One region of the Yersinia aldovae 670-83 genome, then DNA from elsewhere that is predicted to be linked to it. Evidence: predicted binding sites of a transcription regulator. Region 1 holds the regulator's gene; each other region holds the start of a gene.

Region 1 (7,592 bases):
CTGCCGCTGGAACTATTGCAGATAAAAAGACTACGGCGAATCAGAGATTTTGATGATGTAATAACTGCTAAAATACATGGCTTCAATGATGCGGTAGATTACTATCGCCGTTGCAGCGCACTGCCGTTATTACCACAAATTCGGACTCCGCTGCTGATCATTCATGCTAAAGATGATCCGTTTATGACCACTGAAGTCATCCCGGATCTCAGTGAGTTACCGGACAATATTGATTACCAACTCACCGAGCACGGCGGCCACGTTGGTTTTGTCGGCGGTTCGCTAAAACATCCACAAATGTGGTTGGAACAACGCATCCCAGCCTGGCTTTCCCCCTATTTGGAGCAACAGTAATGATAGTGCCCTGGCAGCAAGTCGACAGTGAAACTTTGGATAATTTGCTCGAAGCGTTCGTATTACGTGAAGGCACCGATTACGGCGAACATGAACGCTCTCTGGCGCAAAAAGTTGACGATGTGCGCCGTCAGTTAGTCAGCGGCGAGGCGGTATTAGTGTGGTCAGAATTGCATGAAACTATCAATATCATGTCACGGGGTTCGTTCCGTGCCGGAGCTGAAGAGCAGCAGTAATTTGTGTCTTTTCATTACTTGATTCGATAAAAACCACAATGAAACAAGATGACAAGCCCGCCGCTTTGCCCTAAAAATAATCATTCGCGACAAAAAAACGCCAATGGCAACCGCCGCCCTTGAGGATCTTACCCCACGGAGTTACAGCTACTATGTCAACTAAACATCCGGTTATCGCCGTTACAGGCTCCAGTGGCGCAGGGACAACCACCACCAGCCTGGCGTTTCGCAAAATTTTTCAGCAGTTAAACATCAGTGCGGCGCAGATTGAAGGGGACAGTTTCCATCGCTATACCCGCCCGGAGATGGATGCCGCAATCCGTAAGGCGCGGGATCAAGGCCGGCATATCAGCTATTTTGGCCCGGAAGCCAATGACTTTGGTCAGTTGGAGCAGAGTGTGGAGGAGTACGGCAAAAGCGGCACCGGGCGCTCACGTAAATATCTCCATACCTATGATGAAGCCGTGCCTTACAACCAGATCCCCGGCACGTTTACTCCGTGGGAGGCACTGCCGCAGCCCACCGATGTTTTGTTTTACGAAGGGCTGCATGGCGGTGTTGTCACTGAACATCATGATGTCGCAAAGCACGTTGATTTATTGGTTGGCGTAGTACCGATAGTCAATTTGGAGTGGATTCAAAAACTGGTGCGCGATACCGGAGAGCGCGGCCATTCCCGTGAGGCGGTGATGGATTCGGTGGTGCGGTCGATGGATGATTACATCAACTACATTACGCCACAGTTCTCACGCACCCATATTAACTTCCAACGCGTTCCGACGGTTGATACCTCTAACCCCTTTGCTGCCAAAGCTATTCCGTCACTGGATGAAAGTTTTGTTGTTATTCACTTTCGTGGGTTGGATCAAATCGATTTCCCTTACTTGCTGGCGATGCTGCAAGGCTCATTTATCTCCAATATCAATACATTGGTCGTGCCGGGCGGGAAGATGGGGCTGGCGATGGAGCTGATTATGGCGCCGTTGGTGCAGCAACTACTGGAAGGTAAGAAGATAGGCAACTGATTAAAGAATAAACCCATAACCTATTCAGCAAGGTTATGGGTCAGCACTTTTACGCGATGTCACGAATTTCAAAACTGTGGGTAATGGTTGCGGCCTTCCCCAGCATTAAAGAAACCGAGCAATACTTCTCAGCCGAAAGCTCAACCGCACGCTTAACGATATTATCCGTCAGGCCTTTACCGCTGACGATAAAATGCAAGTTGATGTGCGTAAACAACCGTGGTGCTTCTTCCCGACGCTCCGAGGTTAATTTGACCTCACAATCGCGCACATCGTTACGCCCTTTCTGTAAGATAGAAACGACATCAATTGCACTACAGCCACCGGCTGACATCAACAACATTTCCATCGGACTGGGTGCTTTGTCTCCCGCATTCCCATCCATCAAAACCTGATGACCAGATGCGGATTCACCTAAAAATGTCAGCCCCTCAACCCACTTTACTCGTGCCTGCATAACGCATACTCCCGGTTAAATTTTCCGCTTCAGACTACCCTTTCATTTATAAACTGGCAATGTAACCCGATGTTCATCATGCTGAAGCGATACAACACAAGACACTGGCCTCATCCTGTGCTACAAACAGGATCGAAAGTGATGCTTCTAGCATTAAATAGGGTAGCTTCCAATACTCAGTGAAGGGTTTCTATCCGGTACGTATCTTGGCTATACCTTTCGGCAGTTGAGCAAATTAATATGCTATACCCGATAGATTCTAAGTTGTCGGATATAAAGAACGTGTATTTTATAAGCACGCCGTACAGGGAACTCTGAGCCCTGTTAAGTTAGGCAGCGATAACAACAGAGGATAACAGCGAATGGTTCTCGGCAAGCCACAAACAGACCCGACTCTCGAATGGTTCCTGTCTCATTGCCATATCCACAAATATCCATCGAAAAGTACGCTAATTCACCAAGGTGAAAAGGCCGAAACGCTTTACTACATCGTGAAAGGCTCCGTTGCGGTGCTTATCAAAGATGAAGAAGGTAAAGAGATGATTCTCTCCTATCTGAATCAGGGAGATTTCATCGGCGAGCTTGGATTATTTGAAGAAGGCCAAGAACGTAGTGCCTGGGTTAGAGCAAAAACCGCCTGTGAAGTGGCTGAAATTTCTTACAAAAAATTCCGTCAATTGATTCAGGTTAATCCAGATATCTTGATGCGCCTGTCTTCACAAATGGCGAATCGCTTACAGATAACGTCTGAGAAAGTGGGTAACCTCGCTTTCCTTGATGTAACGGGGCGCATTGCACAAACACTGCTTAATCTGGCAAAACAACCTGATGCCATGACCCACCCAGATGGGATGCAGATTAAAATTACCCGCCAGGAAATTGGTCAAATAGTTGGCTGCTCCCGCGAAACTGTGGGGCGGATACTAAAAATGCTCGAAGATCAAAACCTGATCTCCGCGCACGGTAAAACGATCGTCGTTTACGGCACTCGTTAATTCCCATAAAACCGGTGCGGAGACTATCGGCACCGGTTTTTTCTGTCATGTTGTGAATCATAAATTCCTGAGGCCAGCATGAATTGGCAACAGCTTATTTATCATTCTGAAATTATTTATAAACCTGATGTTAATTATGCACTCCGCCAAACATGGGTTCCCTGTCCAACGGCAGCGTTAGGCTTTTCCTCGGCAAGCGGCAAAAAGCTTCTCAATTATGTTGTCTAGCCTTTTATCAAGCCAGCAATCGCTTTTTCCAACCGCACCATTCCTTGCTTAATATCTTCCACGTCAATAACCAACGATGGCGCGAACCGCAGCACATCCGGCCCGGCATTGAGGATCATCAAACCATTGGCCGCAGCGGCGTTTAAAAACTCCCGCGCCCGACCACGGTATTGCGCTGTTAGCTCTGCGCCAATTAACAACCCCATGCCACGGATGTCACTGAAGAGCTGATACTTGCTGTTGATATCATGCAGAGCCTGCACAAACAGACCGTGGCGCTGTTCTATACCATTAAGTACCTCAGGGGTATTAATCACATCCAGCGCTGCCTCAGCAACGGCACAAGCCAGAGGATTGCCGCCGTAGGTTGTGCCGTGAGTGCCGACAGCCATTACTGAGGCAATCTCTGCGGTGGTCAGCATCGCACTGATAGGGAAGCCGCCGCCTAAGGCTTTCGCGGTGGTCAGAATGTCAGGGGTCACACCATAGTGCATATAAGTAAACAGCTTACCGCTACGCCCCATGCCGCTTTGCACTTCGTCAAAGACCAATAGCGCCTTATATTGATCGCACAAATCGCGCACACCTTGCAGGAATTCAGGATTCGCCGAGGTAATGCCGCCTTCGCCCTGAATTGGCTCAAGTACCACCGCGCAGGTATGATCGTCCATAACGGCTTTCACCGCCGCCAAATCATTAAACGGCACATGGACGATATCGGCAGGTTTTGGGCCAAAACCATCGGAATATTTCGGCTGGCCGCCAACCGATACGGTAAACAGGGTGCGGCCATGAAACGCATTGTGGAAAGCAATAATTTTGGTTTTATACGGGCTGTAGCGCTCAATGGCGTAATGGCGAGCTAACTTAAACGCTGCCTCATTTGCTTCACCGCCAGAGTTAGCGAAAAACACCCGATCCGCAAAGGTGGCAGCAATCAATTTTTGCGCCAAACGCAGGGCCGGTTCGTTGGTGAATACGTTGCTGGTATGCCATAACATTTCACCTTGTTGATGCAGTGCGGCAACCAGCGCCGGATGACAATGCCCCAGCGCAGTAACCGCAATTCCGCCAGCAAAATCAATATATTCAGCACCTTGCTGGTCCCACACTCGGCTGCCCTTTCCCTTGACCGGAATGAACTGCGCCGGCGCATAAACAGGCAAAATAACTTGATCGAATGTACTGCGAGTTACTGCTAATTTATCTGTCATTGCGCTATCCACCGTGATAAACCATTAAGCTGCCAATTGCTGGCGCATGAAAATATAATCACAAAATATGCATAAAAAGTCATAATCAAGCAAACAAAAAGATCATTTTATTAGTGAAATCAACCTAACATTTTAATTTTTAAGGAAATTATCTAATAATTGATGGCCTTGCTCGCTAAGAATACTTTCGGGATGGAACTGCACTCCCTCCAACGGCAAGGTGCGATGGCGAACCCCCATGATTTCATCCATCACACCGTCTTGTTCCGTCCATGCCGTCAGCTCAAAGCAGTCGGGCAGTGAGTCAGCGGCAATCACCAGAGAGTGATAGCGGGTAACCGTTAGCGGCAGATTAAGACCACGGAACACCCCCTGCCCACGATGACAAATAGCGCTGGTTTTACCGTGCATCACCTGCCTGGCCCGCACTACGCGCGCGCCAAATGCCTGCCCCAGCGCCTGATGGCCGAGGCAAACACCAAGAATGGGTAATTTATCCGCAAAATGGCGGATGGCCGCTAAAGAAATCCCAGCCTCATTCGGCGTGCAAGGGCCGGGGGAGATAACCAGATGGGATGGCGCTAATCTTTCAATATCAGCCAGTTGCAGTTCATCATTTCGCTTAACCACCACTTCGGCACCCAGTTCACAAAAATACTGGTACAGGTTGTAGGTAAATGAATCGTAATTGTCGATCAATAACAGCATTTCATATCCAAGAATCAAGTTAACGCTTGCGCCCACCAGTAATCGAACCCAGTACGCCGCGCAAAATTTGCCGCCCCAAATCCCGCGCCATGCTTTTGGCCGCAGTCTGGACAATACCATCCCGCTTGCCACCCCGTGGGCCAGTGGAGCCAAACAGTAAATCATTCAGCCCATCCATTAAACCGCCGCCCTGAGTTTCAGGCTGCTGCGGTGCTGTCGCGCCGCCCGGAGCCGCATCGCCCAAGGTGGAAGAGCCACCTGCGGATAATTTCTCGTAAGCCGACTCGCGATCCACCATCTCTTCATAGCGGCCATACAGCGGTGAATGATTGATGGCATGATTACGTGCCGCAGCATCCAATGCGCCCATTTTCGATTGTGGAGCGATAACCATAGCGCGTTCAACCACATTCGGCCGCCCTTTCTCATCGAGAAAAGAGATCAACGCTTCACCCACACCCAACTCGGTAATTACCTGTTCGGCGCTGAAAGCCGGGTTCGCGCGCATGGTTTGGGCCGCCGCTTTAACCGCTTTTTGATCCCGTGGAGTAAAAGCACGCAGCGCGTGTTGCACCCGATTACCCAATTGGCCGAGAATATTATCCGGAATATCTAACGGGTTTTGTGTCACGAAATAGATACCGACCCCTTTTGAGCGAATCAGTCGTACCACTTGCTCGACTTTATCCACCAGCGCCGCCGGCGCATCATTGAACAGCAAATGGGCTTCATCAAAGAAAAAGACCAGCTTAGGTTTATCCATATCGCCCACTTCTGGCAATTGTTCGAATAATTCAGCCAGCAGCCACAGTAAAAAAACGGCGTACAGTTTTGGCTGATTAATTAATCGATCCGCTGCCAGTAAGTTGATAACACCTTGCCCATGACTATCGGTTTGCATTAAATCATGGATATCCAACATCGGCTCACCGAAGAACTGATTTGCGCCCTGCTGTTCCAATTGCAGCAGACCGCGCTGGATAGCACCTATCGAGGCGGGGGTGATATTGCCGTATTGTGTGCGGAACTGCTTGGCATTGTCCCCGACATACTGAACGATCGCCCGCAAGTCTTTCATATCGAGCAGCAGCAGGTTGTTGTCATCGGCGATTTTGAACACCAACTGCAACACGCCGCTTTGCACGTCATTTAGATCAAGCAGACGCCCCAGCAGCAGCGGGCCAAGATCAGAAATGGTGGCTCGGATCGGGTGACCCTTCTCAGCGAAAATATCCCACGGCACAATCGGACATGCTTGTGGCTGCCAGTCAGTCACCCCAATGGCCGCCAGTCGTGTTTGCAGCTTCTCCGACCCAACTCCTGCCGCACCGATGCCGGATAAATCTCCTTTCACATCCGCCAGAAATACCGGCACGCCAATGCGGGAGAATTGCTCGGCCATCTTTTGTAAGGTGACCGTTTTACCCGTGCCGGTCGCACCAGTAATCAGGCCATGTCGGTTAGCCAGTGCCGATAAAATCACTAAATCCTGTACGGGCTGCGCCTTCGCGATAAGTAATGTTTCGCTCATAAACCGTTACCCCAAACTGAGACAGATACTTGATTATAAGCACGCGGTTGGGACAAACGGATTAATTTCTGGCAGGAACAGGATTTAAGCAATAAGGGAACCAGCCTTCAGGGGATTGAAGGCTGGTCTGGGTAATTAAGGTAAAACTTTCGCTGACAGGATGGTGATCGGCTTAACCGGCACATTCTGGTACGGGCCAACGTTTTCGGTCTGAACCTGAGAAATTTTCTCTACCACATCCATCCCTTTAACCACTTTACCGAACACGGCATAACCGAAGTCACGCTGACCGTGATCGAGGAAAGCATTGTCTGCCACGTTCAGGAAAAACTGGCTGGTGGCGCTGTCTTTATCGGCGGTGCGGGCCATCGAGATGGTGCCGCGCAGGTTACGTAGGCCATTATCCGCTTCATTTTTGATTGGTGTTTTAGCCGTTTTTTGTTTGAAGTCAGCCGTAAATCCGCCGCCCTGCACCATAAAACCTGGAATAACACGGTGGAAAATAGTGTTGTTGTAATAACCGTTGTTAACATAATCAACGAAATTCTGGGTCGAAACCGGGGCCTTCTGGCTATTGAGTTCCAACTCAATATTCCCAACCGATGTCGTTAACAACACATGAGGCTCACTGGCAGCTAAAGCAGCAGGTGCCACGGCGCTGAGGGAACAAATTGCAATGAAGGTCACTAGAGTACGTTTGAACATTAACGGTTCCTTTCTGTGGGATGCGAACAACGGAAAAGCGCTTTGATTCTAGAGAGCTGATCGTCGCAATGCCACCCATTTACCGATATTTACGTAACAGAATGCGCATTTTCACCGAAATCTTATAATATCGGGCGAT
Region 2 (7,592 bases), 2.1 Mb from region 1:
TTGATTGTGCATAGCATCACCCCTCAACCGATTGGGGTGGTGACTATTTATCCAGGAATATCCGGTGCGGTGGTGCGTAACTTCTTGCTTCAGCCGGTAAAGGCTTTGATTTTGCGCTCTTATGGTGTGGGAAACGCACCACAGAAAGCCGAATTATTGGATGAGTTAAAAAATGCCAGCGAACGCGGTATTGTGGTGGTGAATCTGACGCAATGCATTTCTGGCCGGGTCAATATGGACGGTTACGCCACTGGCAATGCACTAGCTAACGCGGGGGTGATCAGTGGATTTGACATGACCGTTGAAGCCGCCCTGACAAAGCTGCATTATTTATTGAGCCAGGCGCTCACGCCTGAAGAGATCCGCGAGTTGATGCAGCAGAACTTGCGCGGCGAATTAACCGACACGAATTGATCCTGCGGAGTTTCAATGAACACAGCCCTACTCTTGATTGATTTGCAAAATGATTTCTGCCCAGGTGGCGCGTTAGCTGTCGCAGAAGGCGACCGTGTCATTGAGATTGCTAACCAGGCGATCGGGGCTTGTATCGCACAACAGATCCCCGTTATCGCCAGTCAGGATTGGCACCCTGCCGAACACCGCAGCTTTGCCATCAATTCAAATGCTAAACAGGGAACTATTGGCGAGTTGAATGGGCTGGTGCAAGTCTGGTGGCCGGTGCATTGCGTTCAGCACCAAGCTGGGGCCGCCTTTCATCCTCTGCTACAGCAAGATGCCATCGAACAGGTTTTCCGTAAGGGGCAAGATCCAGACATCGATAGCTATAGCGCTTTCTTTGATAATGGGAAACGAGCCAAAACGTCATTGGATGCATGGTTAAGGCGACAAGGTGTGGAGAATTTGTTCATTATGGGGCTGGCGACAGATTACTGCGTGAAATACAGCGTGCTTGATGCATTAGCGCTGGGCTATAAAACAACCGTGATCAGCGACGGTTGCCGTGGGGTCAATCTGCAACCGCAGGACAGTGCGGTTGCATTTAAAGCCATGAGCGATGCGGGTGCACAGCAACTCACATTGCAACAATTTTTAGTCGCAACCCAATCTTGCTGAAGTCAGTTCAGCGGGGTAATAGTTTGGTCATTAACCCCTAAGTCGGCGCTAATAGTGGCGCAGTGAGAACGCTCTTCCTGCGCCAGTAATACCGCTTAAAAAACCTTACTCAGGCTTCAACTTTGCCAGCATCGGTTGGCTAAACTGCTGCTTCAACTCTTGCTTGGTTTTCATCACTATCTGCCCATCGGTGCCGATGCTCATATGCTGCGCATCCTTGTTGTGACGGGCCTGCCACAGCATCACCATCTGTAAGCTGTTCTCTTTCTGTTCTGGCGTCAAAACCACACCGTCTGGCCATTTACCTAACTCTACCGCTTGCATCAAGCGCTGGTAGATTTCAGGTGTCATCACGGAAATCAGGTCTTCAAGCTCCATCAGAGCATCCTTAGATAAACGAATAATAAGCTGAATCGTTTTTTCAAACTGCATACCAGGCCGTTATCAGCCCGCAATCTGTTCGCCATTATCGTCATCAACAAAGTTCAATGAGGCCGAGTTCACGCAATAGCGCTCCCCGGTTGGCTGCGGCCCGTCAGGGAATACATGCCCCAAGTGAGCATCACAATGACCACAGCGAATTTCAATTCGCTGCATATTATGTGAGTTATCATCAATATAGCGAATTGAATCGTCTTTAATTGGTTGATAAAAGCTCGGCCAGCCACAACCAGAATCAAACTTTGACTCAGAGATAAACAGTGGCTGATGGCAACACAGGCATTGATAGACGCCATCGCGTTTATTATGTAGCAATTTGCCGCTAAAAGGGGCTTCAGTCCCGCGCTGTTGGGTAACATGCCGCTGAATATCAGACAATTTTTCAATATTTTCGGTAGGGTTCTGTTCTTTAGCCATTTGTGCGCTTCTCTGGCAGGAAATAATATCAACGAAAACAACGTCTAATAATAACAAAAAATTAACAACAAAGCAGTTAAAATTGTCCTAAACTGTATGCCATCGAAGCGGCAACAGTGTAAATGTGATAAAAATCGCAAATATTACTGATTCTCACTTTAAACTGAATAATTCGCCCCAATATAAAAATTAGGCTAATCGAATCTGGAAACGTGCGATTAATGTTCGATCTACCGTTGTTGGTTTGATTTGTAGCAATAATTGACACGATTCCGCTTGACGCTCGGTAAGGTTTTTGTAATTTTACAACCAACCTTTTATTCACTAACAAATAGCTGGTGGAATATATGACTATCAAAGTAGGTATCAACGGTTTTGGCCGTATCGGTCGCATTGTTTTCCGTGCTGCTCAGGAACGTTCTGACATCGAAATCGTTGCAATCAACGATCTGTTGGACGCTGAATACATGGCGTACATGCTGAAATACGACTCTACCCACGGTCGTTTCGACGGTACTGTAGAAGTAAAAGACGGCCACTTGGTTGTTAACGGTAAAACCATCCGTGTTACCGCAGAGAGAGATCCGGCTAACCTGAAGTGGAACGAAGTTAAGGTTGACGTTGTTGCCGAAGCAACTGGCCTGTTCCTGACTGACGAAACTGCACGTAAGCACATCGCAGCAGGTGCTAAGAAAGTGGTTCTGACTGGCCCGTCTAAAGACGATACCCCTATGTTCGTTATGGGTGTTAACCATAAAGAATACGCAGGTCAGGAAATCGTTTCTAACGCTTCTTGTACTACTAACTGCCTGGCTCCACTGGCTAAAGTTATCAACGACAAGTTCGGTATCGTTGAAGCGCTGATGACCACTGTTCATGCCACTACCGCTACTCAGAAAACTGTTGATGGCCCGTCTCACAAAGACTGGCGCGGCGGCCGCGGCGCATCCCAGAACATCATCCCTTCTTCTACCGGTGCGGCTAAAGCAGTGGGTAAAGTTATCCCAGCACTGAATGGCAAACTGACCGGTATGGCGTTCCGCGTTCCTACCCCTAACGTTTCAGTTGTTGACCTGACTGCACGTCTGGAAAAACCAGCGTCTTACAAAGAAATCTGTGCTGCCATCAAAGCGGCTTCAGAAGGCGAGCTGAAAGGCGTTCTGGGTTACACCGAAGACGACGTTGTTTCTACCGATTTCAACGGCGAAAAACTGACTTCAGTATTCGATGCTAAAGCCGGTATCGCGCTGAACGACAACTTTGTGAAACTGGTTTCTTGGTACGATAACGAAACTGGCTACTCAAACAAAGTTCTGGATTTGATCTCTCACATCTCCAAATAATGGATTGATGTAGATTTCTGCCAAAAGCCACCTTCGGGTGGCTTTTTTATTGTTGATACAGTGTGTTCCGAACCTTCGTCCGTTGCTCCACGACAAAAAATTGCGCAATATCAATGATTCACACGACTTTATCGGCGATGTGCTGCAAGATTTTAAGCCTGTGATATTATCAAGAGTCTGAAGTTCAATGGATATCCAGCCCCTTTTCTCATAAGGCCAAACGAATGAACGAGAAAGTATTCACCCTGCCTATTGTCGAACAAATCTCTCCCTATATCAGCCAGCGCCAACTGGATGAGTTACCGGTCGTGGTTGTCTCTCATCCGAAAGTTCGTGCAGCCATAAGCCTGCAAGGTGCCCATCTGTTGGCTTACCAACCCAGTGGTGAACAACCGATTATTTGGCTGAGCAATAACACACCGTTTAAAGAGGGTGTGGCGATTCGTGGCGGCGTACCCATTTGCTGGCCGTGGTTTGGCCCAACGGCGCAACCCTCACACGGCTTTGCACGTATTCTGCCGTGGGTACTTAGCGCCCATGATGAGAATGAAAATGGTGTCATCCTGACCTTCACGTTGGAAGATAGCGACGCTTCTCGTCAGCTATGGCCACATGCCTTCACTTTAATCGCGCGCTTTAAATTGGGTGATGAATGTGAAGTTGAGTTGGAATCGCACGGTGAATATCAAGCGGAAGCAGCACTGCACACATACTTCCAGATTGGCGATATCAACCAAATTAAGGTCAGTGGGCTGGGGGAGAAATACTTAGATAAAGTATTGAAGGTTGCGGATGCAACCCAGCACGGTGATTTGGTGTTTAATGGCCAGACAGACCGGATTTATACTCATCCTGAAGCCTACAGCCTGATAAAAGATGCCGCGTTGCAGCGTACCATTGAAATACATCACCATCACCAAAGTGATGTGGTTGCCTGGAACCCAGGCGCTGAATTATCCAGCAGCATGGTGGATATGCCCAATGAGGGTTATAAGACGATGGTTTGCGTTGAAACCGCACGGGTGAGTAAGCCATTGGTCGCAACGGTAGATGCGCCCGCCCGGTTAGCCATGACGCTTCGTAGCCGTAAGAACACTTGATTTTGACAATAAAAATGGGGCATTAGCCCCATTTTTTATGATTCAATTTGTTACTGTATTTATCAGCGGAAAGTATAAGTCACGCCAGTCCACAGCACACCGGTATAGGATTTATCAACCACCGGGCTATTTTTCACTTCATTAGACAGACGGATATAACGGCCCGTAAAGAAGGCATTCCAGTTTGGGTTGATAGTGTAATGAGCAGACAGTTCCAAATACGGTGACCAGCTATCGCTTGGGTTATATTGCGCAAAGCCACTGCGCGCGGATTCAGCGCCACTTACACCATAGTAATAACCATTTTGATCACTGCTGTTCCAGCTCACACCGGCTCCGGGTATCAGTGTCCAGCTATCGACGGTATAACGGTATAAATAGGCCAGATCCCCGACAAAACCGTTGCTGTTATCCAGCACATCACCTGAGAACATGGTTCGCAATGTTCCCCAGTCCTCAATGTGAGAATATGACATCCCCGCCATCAGGGTGCTGCGTCGTTTATCTAACTGTTTCATCTGTTGGTCATCACTGTCACTCGGTTTGAAGTGCAGTGGTGAATAATAGGCATCAATTGATAAGCGGTTATTATCATCTTTCCACAAGTAATAGCCCGCAGCTAAAGTACGAAAGTAGAAATTATCACTTTCGTAAGTAATGATGGGTACAGGATATACGCGGTCATTCTTGCCACGATAGGGATCTGGGCTAACCAATGCCGACGCCCCCAGAGACCAGGTTCCTGCCATCGCCGCTGGCATACAAACAGCCGTGGCAATAGTTAAAGCAGCCAGAGTTTTCATGCGCGCCATTTTTATATGATGTTTTTTCACTGATTAAATCCTATTAGTAACAAAATATTGCTCAGATCTAGTGTAAATCAATTAGTTGTCTGTGGCGAAATTTTTACACATTTTAGATGGACATCCAACACGCCGGTACAACTTATCCCCGTTATCCTATCCCTGATAACCAAAAAATTTACGTAGATTTGATTGCAATAAAATAACGATATATTCAAATAGATAAGCTTAATTAATCATATATAAAATGCTAGCAATAAAATAAAAAATAGATTTAATCACTAATTGGTGGTTATTTATTGTTCGGTGGGTGACAAATCTATGTTAATGACTCACTTGACCTTTAGAGGAGACGCGACCATAACAATAAGGTAGTAGTTTCAAAATTTTAACCCAATAAAGCGCTACTATTATTTTATGTTCCCAACCATTCAAACAGGACGGGCATCGCTATGAACATATTTGATCACTATCGCCAGCGCTACGAAGCGGCCAAGGACGAAGAGTTCACACTGCAGGAGTTCCTCACTATCTGCCAGCAAGATCGCAGCGCATATGCCAATGCGGCTGAACGTTTGCTGATGGCAATTGGTGAGCCAGTCATGGTTGATACCGCGCTAGAGTCCCGCATGTCTCGGCTGTTTTCTAACCGGGTTATCGCCCGCTACCCTGCTTTTGAAGAATTCTATGGTATGGAGGAAGCCATCGAACAGATTGTTTCCTATCTCAAACATGCGGCCCAAGGCTTAGAAGAGAAGAAACAGATCCTCTACTTGCTCGGCCCGGTCGGTGGGGGTAAATCATCACTGGCTGAACGCTTGAAAGCACTGATGCAACGTGTCCCTATCTACATCTTAAGTGCCAACGGTGAGCGCAGCCCGGTCAATGACCATCCATTGTGCTTATTCAACCCGCAGGAAGATGCGGCAATTCTGGCCAAAGAGTACAACATTCCTAGCCGTTATCTTGGCACCATTATGTCGCCGTGGGCGGCCAAACGCTTGCATGACTTTGGTGGTGATATTACCAAATTCAAAGTCATTAAAGTTTGGCCCTCAATCCTTGAACAGATAGCTATCGCGAAAACTGAGCCGGGTGATGAGAATAATCAGGATATCTCCGCACTGGTCGGTAAAGTTGATATCCGTAAACTGGAAAATCACGCGCAAAACGATCCCGATGCTTATGGTTATTCCGGCGCATTGTGCCGTGCAAACCAGGGGATTATGGAATTCGTCGAGATGTTCAAAGCGCCCATTAAGGTGCTACATCCATTACTGACCGCCACGCAGGAGGGGAACTATAATGGCACCGAGGGGATCTCTGCCCTGCCATTCAGCGGCATTATCCTCGCACACTCAAACGAATCTGAGTGGGTCACTTTCCGTAATAACAAAAACAACGAGGCCTTCCTTGACCGGGTGTATATCGTCAAAGTGCCTTATTGCTTGCGTGTCTCAGAAGAGATCAAAATTTACGACAAGCTGTTGAATCACAGTGAATTAACCCACGCACCTTGCGCGCCTGGCACACTGGAAACACTGGCACGTTTCTCGATTCTTTCCCGAATGAAAGAGCCGGAAAACTCCAGTATTTACTCCAAAATGCGAGTCTATGACGGTGAAAGTCTGAAAGATACCGATCCGAAAGCTAAGTCGTATCAGGAGTATCGCGACTACGCGGGGGTTGATGAAGGGATGAACGGCCTCTCTACCCGCTTTGCCTTTAAAATCCTCTCAAGAGTATTTAACTTTGATCACGCCGAAGTGGCCGCTAACCCGGTACATCTGTTCTACGTGCTGGAACAGCAAATCGAGCGGGAACAATTCCAACAAGATGTTGCAGAGAAATACCTTGAGCATCTGAAAGGCTATTTGATCCCGAAATACGCCGAATTTATCGGTAAAGAGATCCAGACTGCCTATCTGGAATCCTACTCTGAATATGGTCAGAACATTTTTGACCGTTATGTTATCTACGCCGATTTCTGGATTCAGGATCAAGAGTATCGTGACCCAGATACCGGGCAGTTATTTGACCGTGAGGCACTGAATGCTGAACTGGAGAAAATTGAAAAACCGGCGGGTATCAGCAACCCGAAAGACTTCCGTAATGAAATCGTCAATTTTGTGTTGCGCGCCAGAGCCAATAATAATGGCCGTAATCCAAATTGGACCAGTTATGAGAAGCTGCGTACCGTTATCGAGAAGAAAATGTTCTCCAACACGGAAGAGTTATTGCCCGTTATCTCCTTTAATGCCAAGACCTCAACGGATGAGCAGAAAAAACATGATGACTTTGTCGACCGAATGATGGAGAAAGGATATACCCGCAAGCAAGTTCGTTTGCTGTGCGAATGGTATCTGCGGGTAAGAAAATCATCATAACCTGTTATCGATCCACCCTAACATCGC
Region 3 (7,592 bases), 1.1 Mb from region 1:
CCAGTGCAATCGCTCTGGCATCAAAACCCGGATGTTGCCGGCTTGCAGGCAACTGTGCTTCAACCAAAGCAACGGGAACCCTCCCCTGAGTAAGAGAGGATATAGCCAGCGCCAGTGTTGCACCGGCCATGCCGCCACCCACAATGATTACACTCATCCGTTATCTCGCCGCCGCCATCAGTGCTTCAATGGCATCGGGATCTTTGACCACACTGGCGGTCAGGTTCTCATTGCCATCAGCAGTGATAACAATATCATCTTCAATACGAATACCAATGCCACGGTATTTCGACGGCACATCAGCATCTGGCGCGATATACAGACCCGGTTCAATGGTCAGCACCATACCCGGTTCCAGAATACGACCACGGTCACTATTGATATAATCGCCGACATCATGCACATCCAACCCCAGCCAGTGGCTCAGGCCGTGCATAAAGAAAGGCCGATGTGCTTGCTCGGCAATGAGCTGCTCGACATCCCCTTTCAGGATACCCAGCGTCACCAGACCGGCAACCATGATGCGCACCACTTGTTCGGTCACTTCGCGAATACTGGTGCCAGGCCGGTACAATTCCAGAGCTTTGTTAATTGACGCCAGTACGATGTCATAAATTTCGCGCTGAGCTGGCGTGAATTTACCGCTAACCGGGAAGGTGCGAGTGATATCACCGGCATAGCCCTGATATTCACAACCCGCATCAATCAGCACCAATTCGCCATCGCGCAGTTCACACTCATTTTCAGTGTAATGCAGAATACAGCCGTTTTCACCGCCACCAACGATAGTGTTATAGGCGGGATAACGCGCGCCGTGGCGGGTAAATTCATGCAGAATTTCCCCTTCCAATTGATACTCAAACATACCAGGGCGGCACTTTTCCATCGCGCGGGTATGGGCTTGCGCACTTATTTCACCAGCGCGGCGCATCATGGTAATTTCTTCTTCTGACTTAAACAGGCGCATTTCGTGCAGCCAGGGCCGCCAGTCAGTTAAGGTTGCAGGTGCGCGCAGATTTTTACGAAAACCGTTACGTAATCTTTCCAGCGCGGCGAAAACGATTTTATCCGCATAAGCATATTGCCCCTGCGCGTGATAAATCACATCAAGGCGATTAAGCAGTAAATAGAGTTGTTCGTCGATTTCATCGAAAGGGAGTGCGCGGTCAACACCCAACTTAGCGGGGGCGGCATCTTGCCCTAAACGGCGGCCAAACCAGATTTCAGCGGTTAAATCCCGCACCCGGTTAAACAGCACGCTGTGGTTATGGCTCTCATCGCTTTTTACCAGAATCAATACCGCTTGTGGCTCATTGAACCCGGTCAGATAGCTAAAATCGCTGTTCTGCCGATAAGGATATTCAGAGTCCGCACTGCGCGTAGCCTCAGGCGCGGCAAAAAACAGGGCTGCACTGCCCACCGCCATCTTCGCTAACAACGCCTGACGGCGGTTCTGGTATTCTTGTTGAGTCATCACACCCTCCTGAAATTGCCGAATTTAATCACCTGAATTCAATATATTACACGCTTTAAATTAATGTAACGTTGGCTTGCGCACTTCTGGAGCTGTCGGCTTTTGTCGAGTGAATTCGATATGACATAAAATCGCGGCTACACGTACATATTCGAGAACTTCTTCTAAGGATTGCGCCAGTTCTTCTTGATCTTCATCTTCGTCGTAACCTAATTGGGCAATATTACGCAGGTCATCAATGGCTTCGCCCACTTCATCTTTCACCTGAGCCAGCTTGGGTTGCAGCATCCCCAGCCCCAGCAGAAAGTGATTTACCCAGCCAGAAAGGGCATCTGCACGATCAAATACCGTGGCATCTTCCCCTTCAGGGAGAAGCAACTGGAACATAAAACCTTCGTTCTCCAATGCTTCTTGTGTTGCTTCATGTAACTGTTGTAACGGTAAACTGAGCGCTTGTGGGAAGGCGACACCTTCGTTAGTCAGATCATGCACCAGCGTCTGCCAGCCATTGTCTTTACTGCCACCACACAGCATACCGCTGATCAGGCCATGCATTTCAGCAGGGGTGAGTGCCACTCTGCCTGCTGGTTCAATGCCAGGGCAAGTGATTGGTAAGTTGGTAATGTATTCTCTATAGACATGCGTATTGGTCATCGTTGGCAGGATAAGTTCGTGTTATGCTACCACCAAGAAAGGTCGCTATACCAGAAAACGCAACACGCTATACCCTATGGGGATTAGGGGTTGAATCTTGGTATCAAGGTATATATAGTGACGCCCGCTTTGTAGCTACGAGCATTTTGCCTCTGGTTTGCAGGGCTGGCGCGAAAATTAGTCAGGAAGGTGGCATGTCTGCACAACCGGTAGATATTCAAATTTTTGGTCGCTCGTTAAGAGTCAATTGTCCGCCAGAACAACAAGATGCGTTGAACATGGCTGCAGAAGATCTTAACCAACGGTTGCAAGATCTTAAAGTTCGCACTAGAGTCACCAATACTGAGCAGTTAGTTTTTATCGCGGCATTGAATGTGTGTCACGAATTGGCTCAGGAAAGGTTGAAAACCCGTGACTATGCATCCAATATGGAGCAACGTATTCGGATGTTACAACAGACCATTGAACAAGCATTGCTTGAACAGGGTCGCATCTCTGAACGTCAGGATGCACAGTTTGAATAAATCTCTGTTGAGTGATAGATTCAGCAGTGAGTAAAAAATTTCTCTGAGGTGTTTGCCAGCGGGCCAGTCCCCTGAGCCGATATTTAATACCAACAGAATGTAGTGACTCCGTAACTGGTGCGCATGCTCGGTCCGCCGAGAAGCCTTAAGGTTGCGACGCTGCGTTCACCTTGAACCATGGGTTCAAGGGTTACAGCCTGCGGCGGCATCTCGGAGATCCCCTCTTTAACGGATAACCTGTATTCCAACGGTTATTACATTCAGTCTGACTAGTGGCAGCTCTTTGCCTACCTTAATCAATAACATGTCATATGAATCAACTATATACTCTTGAATCGATAACATGCATTTGAATCCGCAACATGCCCTTGAACGGCAAAGAATTCGCGGCGAAATACGTGAGCGTCGGCGTGTTTTAACTCCAGAACAACAACAGCATTCTGCCAATCTCGCAGCAAAACGCATTGCTTCCCATTACCGAATTCAGCAGGCCAACACTGTTGCCGTATTTCTCTCTTTTGATGGCGAGTTAGATACCGGCCCGGTTATTAAGCTATTGTGGCAGCAGAAAAAACAGGTTTATTTGCCCGTACTTCATCCCTTCAGCCCCGGTAATTTGCTGTTCCTGCGTTATCAGCCTGATAGCCCGCTCATTCGCAATCGCCTTAAAATTCTTGAACCACCATTAGATGTACGCGACGTGTTGCCCCTAAACCGGTTAGATGTGGTGATAACCCCGCTGGTGGCGTTTGATAGCCACGGGCAACGTTTAGGGATGGGTGGAGGGTTTTATGACCGTACACTGCAACACTGGCAACATGATGGCCCATATCCTATTGGCCTGGCCCATGATTGCCAATGGGTAGATCACTTACCATCTGAGCTGTGGGATGTGCCGTTACCTGAAATTGTGACACCAGCCAAAGTGTGGCAGTGGATTAATTAAAGTCCCGCGATAATAAATAAAAAACCCGGTATCCGCAGATACCGGGTTATCAGGCACCATTCGCCAGTGATGTTTTACTCATTAGTAAAGTAAACGCGCACGGATAGTTCCTGGAATTGCTTTCATCGCCAGTAATGCTTTCTCTGCATTTTCTGCATCATCCGTTTCAACATCAATAACGACGTAACCGATTTCAGCGCTGGTTTGCAAATATTGCGCCGCAATGTTGACGTTTTGTTCAGCAAAAATTTTGTTAATACTGGTTAGAATACCCGGACGGTTTTCATGAATATGCAGCAGGCGGCGGGTATTATCACCATGCGCGGGCAGAGAAACCTCAGGGAAATTCACCGCCGATAACGTTGAACCGTTGTCGGAATATTTCGCCAGTTTACCAGCCACTTCATCACCGATGTTTTCCTGCGCTTCCTGAGTAGAACCACCGATATGCGGAGTCAATAACACATTATCGAACTCGCACAACGGCGAATTAAACGGATCTTTATTGGTGGCAGGTTCTTCAGGGAACACATCAATGGCCGCGCCAGCCAAGTGATTACTCGCTAAAGCATCGCACAGCGCCGCGATATCAACCACCGTGCCGCGTGAGGCATTAATCAGGAGGGCACCCGGCTTCATTAATGCCAATTCTTCACGGCCAATCATATTCTTGGTGGAATGATTCTCCGGCACATGCAGGCTAACCACATCACTCATATTCAATAAGTCTGACAGGTGGCGAACCTGCTGCGCATTGCCCAAGGATAACTTGTTTTCAATATCGTAAAAAAACACCTTCAGCCCGACACTTTCAGCCAGAATCCCCAACTGAGTCCCGATATGACCGTAACCGATAATACCGAGCTTTTTACCGCGAGCTTCATAGGAGCCGACGGCCAGTTTATTCCACTCACCACGGTGCGCTTTAGCATTTGCCGATGGAATGCCACGGAACATCAGCAGTAACTCACCCAGCACCATTTCGGCCACTGAACGGGTATTGGAGAAAGGCGCGTTGAATACCGGCACGCCACGCTTGGTCGCGGCATTTAAATCAACCTGATTGGTACCGATACAGAAGCAACCCACTGCGACCAATTTTTCTGCTGCCGCAAAGACTTCTTCGGACAGATGCGTGCGCGATCGAATGCCGATGAAGTGAGCATCTTTAATCGATGCTTTCAGTGATTCGGTGTCTAAGGCACCTTTATGGTATTCAATATTGCTATAACCGGCTGCACGCAGATTATCAACCGTGCTCTGGTGAACCCCTTCCACTAACAGAAACTTAATTCTGTCTTTCTCCAATGATACTTTTGCCATGTCCCCGACCCTATTTTCAGACTTCAGATGTGGCTGCCGCTATCGAATGAATCCGGTCAGCACCCTGTCAACATAACAAATATTACGCCGGCAGCAATACAAACGATTGCCTGGCTGTCAGCATAACCATCAGTGTGGATGTTAATTTATGGAAGAAAAGACTGACAAAAATAGCGTTAATGGCAGGTTAATGAAATGAAATGGCGAAATGTGATATATATCACCAAATTTAGCCATTTAAAGAAAAGAGACTTAAAGGCAAAAAATCATCAGGATAAAGCGTCTAAACCTCATCCTGAAGCCATTTAACCGATCACTTTGCTATGATGGTTCTAACGCCATCAGCAGTACCAATCAGTGCCACATCAGCGCCACGATTAGCAAACAGCCCAACGGTGACCACCCCGGCAATACCATTGATTTTATTTTCAAGCGCAATGGCATCCAGAATAGTCAGATTGTGCACATCCAAAATAACGTTACCGTTATCGGTCAGCACATTCTGGCGATATTCCGGTAACCCACCCAATTTCACCAGTTCGCGAGCAACATAAGAACGCGCCATCGGAATAACTTCAACCGGCAGCGGGAACCTGCCCAGCACATCAACCTGTTTCGATGCATCTGCGATGCAAATAAACTTACGGGCAATGGCGGCAATGATTTTCTCGCGGGTCAGTGCCGCACCGCCGCCTTTGATCATCTGCATCTGGCCGTTAATTTCATCAGCGCCATCGACATAGATATCCAGTACATCGACTTCATTGCAATCAAATACCTGAATACCTAAACTTTTCAACTTAGCGGTAGAGGCATCCGAGCTGGAAACAGCCCCTTCTATCTGATGTTTAATCGAGCCGAGAGCATCAATAAAATGTGCCGCAGTGGAGCCAGTACCCACCCCAACGATAGTGCCGGGTGTGACATACTCCAACGCAGCCCAGCCCACTGCTTTTTTAAGTTCATCCTGAGTCATGGTAAGTTCACGCCTTGATGTGAAAGAAAACCTGACGTCATTATAGAGCATATACGTGATAAAACGTCGCAATAAAGCCTGCCTGCGGGGTGGTTAATTTTAGCTGGATCACAGTTTCGTCAGTTTATTTGTGGCGGGCCTATCTGCATTCCAACATAGAAAAATGATCAAAATGTGGCATAGTGCGGTATTAACTTAAATATTTGGAGAGATGACTCCGATGAAACGCCCAGACTACCGAACGCTACAAGCGCTGGACGCGGTGATCCGTGAGCGCGGCTTTGAACGCGCGGCACAAAAACTTTGCATCACCCAATCGGCAGTGTCTCAACGCATTAAGCAGTTGGAAAATCTGTTCGGTCAACCGCTACTGGTGCGCACGGTGCCTCCCCGCCCGACTGAACAGGGGCAGAAGTTGCTCGCTTTGCTGCATCAGGTTGAACTGCTGGAAGAAGAGTGGCTTGGCAATGATAACGGTGGCGATACGCCGCTGTTACTGTCATTGGCAGTCAACGCCGACAGTCTGGCGACCTGGCTGCTCCCTGCGCTGAAACCGGTGCTGGTAGACTCCCCTATTCGGCTGAATTTGCAAGTCGAGGATGAGACCCGAACGCAAGAGCGGTTACGTCGGGGTGAAGTGGTGGGGGCTGTCAGTATCCAACCACAACCGCTGCCAAGTTGCCTGGTTGATCAACTCGGCGCACTGGATTACCTGTTTGTTGCATCAAAACCGTTTGCAGATCGTTATTTCCCCAATGGCGTGACCCGCTCGGCATTGCTGAAAGCGCCAGCCGTAGCCTTTGACCATTTGGATGATATGCATCAGGCGTTTTTACAGCAGAATTTCGATTTGTCACCGGGCAGCGTACCCTGCCATATTGTTAACTCTTCCGAAGCCTTTGTGCAGTTAGCAAGGCAGGGAACCACCTGCTGTATGATCCCGCATCTGCAAATTGAAAAAGAGTTGGCATCTGGCGAATTGATTAATCTGACGCCGGGGCTATTGCAGCGGCGAATGCTGTTCTGGCATCGATTCGCACCAGAAAGCCGGACGATGAGAAAGGTGACTGACGCCCTGTTATCTCACGGGCGTCAGGTATTACGGCAAGACTAGCTTATTTCGCAGCGGTAGCAGGCGTGTTGGCACTGGTTTTCAGCTCAAATACTACGTCAACCTGATCATCAAAATGGATGGTCTGTTGTTCGTAGGTTTGAGCTGCATCACTTGCCGGAGCGGCTTCAGCACTTTTGAACATACGGGCTACCGGCATTGGCTGGTAGTTAGCAACATGGTAACGGATGCTGTATACCGGTCCCAACTTCACCTTAAATCCATCAGCCAACGAACCGGCCTGAGTGATGGCATTCTCAATGGCTTTTTTACGCGCCTGTTCGCGGTAAACATCAGGGTTTGCTACTCCTAATTCCACCGCACGAATCTCATTTAGGCCCGATTTCAGCGCACCATCCAGTAAATCATTCAATTTATCCAGTTGGCGCAGTGTTACCTGCACCTGACGCACCGCACGGTAGCCTTTCAGCACGGCTTCGCCGGTCTTCTGGTAATCGTATTCTGGCTGGGTACGAATGTTAGCCGCATTGATATCTTTCTTTTCAATGCCGTTTTTACGTAGAAAATCAAAATATTGCGCTACCCGCGTATCAACCTGTTTTTTCGCATCCGCAGCATCTTTG

The links. Region 1 encodes CRP, which controls carbon source genes, mostly activating them, when cyclic AMP is high. Its sites were predicted from a motif close to ATGTGANNNNNNTCACAT; they were not measured.
Positions count from the first base shown of each region.
Region 2: a site for CRP is predicted at 2,055-2,072, ahead of msrB (peptide-methionine (R)-S-oxide reductase MsrB). Genes of this name have one in related genera too.
Region 3: a site for CRP is predicted at 5,130-5,147, ahead of serA (phosphoglycerate dehydrogenase). Genes of this name have one in related genera too.

Region 1 is NZ_CP009781.1:2,975,908-2,983,499, reverse strand. It holds gene AT01_RS13420 (hydrolase) at 1-354, shown strand, start outside; gene AT01_RS13415 (YheU family protein) at 354-590, shown strand; gene AT01_RS13410 (phosphoribulokinase) at 743-1,615, shown strand; gene AT01_RS13405 (OsmC family protein) at 1,665-2,072, opposite strand; gene crp (cAMP-activated global transcriptional regulator CRP) at 2,435-3,067, shown strand; partial or broken gene AT01_RS22600 (hypothetical protein) at 3,146-3,250, shown strand; gene argD (bifunctional acetylornithine/succinyldiaminopimelate transaminase) at 3,292-4,509, opposite strand; gene AT01_RS13390 (aminodeoxychorismate synthase component II) at 4,642-5,217, opposite strand; gene AT01_RS13385 (helicase HerA-like domain-containing protein) at 5,237-6,748, opposite strand; gene ppiA (peptidylprolyl isomerase A) at 6,884-7,453, opposite strand.
Region 2 is NZ_CP009781.1:581,680-589,271, forward strand. It holds gene ansA (asparaginase) at 1-414, shown strand, start outside; gene pncA (bifunctional nicotinamidase/pyrazinamidase) at 430-1,074, shown strand; gene AT01_RS02680 (YeaC family protein) at 1,180-1,452, opposite strand; gene msrB (peptide-methionine (R)-S-oxide reductase MsrB) at 1,519-1,932, opposite strand; gene gapA (glyceraldehyde-3-phosphate dehydrogenase) at 2,280-3,275, shown strand; gene AT01_RS02695 (D-hexose-6-phosphate mutarotase) at 3,500-4,375, shown strand; gene AT01_RS02700 (MipA/OmpV family protein) at 4,438-5,187, opposite strand; partial or broken gene AT01_RS22460 (hypothetical protein) at 5,407-5,589, opposite strand; gene yeaG (protein kinase YeaG) at 5,631-7,565, shown strand.
Region 3 is NZ_CP009781.1:1,837,888-1,845,479, forward strand. It holds gene ubiH (2-octaprenyl-6-methoxyphenyl hydroxylase) at 1-157, opposite strand, end outside; gene pepP (Xaa-Pro aminopeptidase) at 161-1,474, opposite strand; partial or broken gene AT01_RS08465 (YecA/YgfB family protein) at 1,535-2,115, opposite strand; gene zapA (cell division protein ZapA) at 2,323-2,652, shown strand; RNA gene ssrS (6S RNA) at 2,690-2,873, shown strand; gene AT01_RS08475 (5-formyltetrahydrofolate cyclo-ligase) at 2,996-3,598, shown strand; gene serA (phosphoglycerate dehydrogenase) at 3,680-4,921, opposite strand; gene rpiA (ribose-5-phosphate isomerase RpiA) at 5,235-5,897, opposite strand; gene AT01_RS08490 (LysR family transcriptional regulator ArgP) at 6,118-7,011, shown strand; gene AT01_RS08495 (oxidative stress defense protein) at 7,013-7,592, opposite strand, start outside.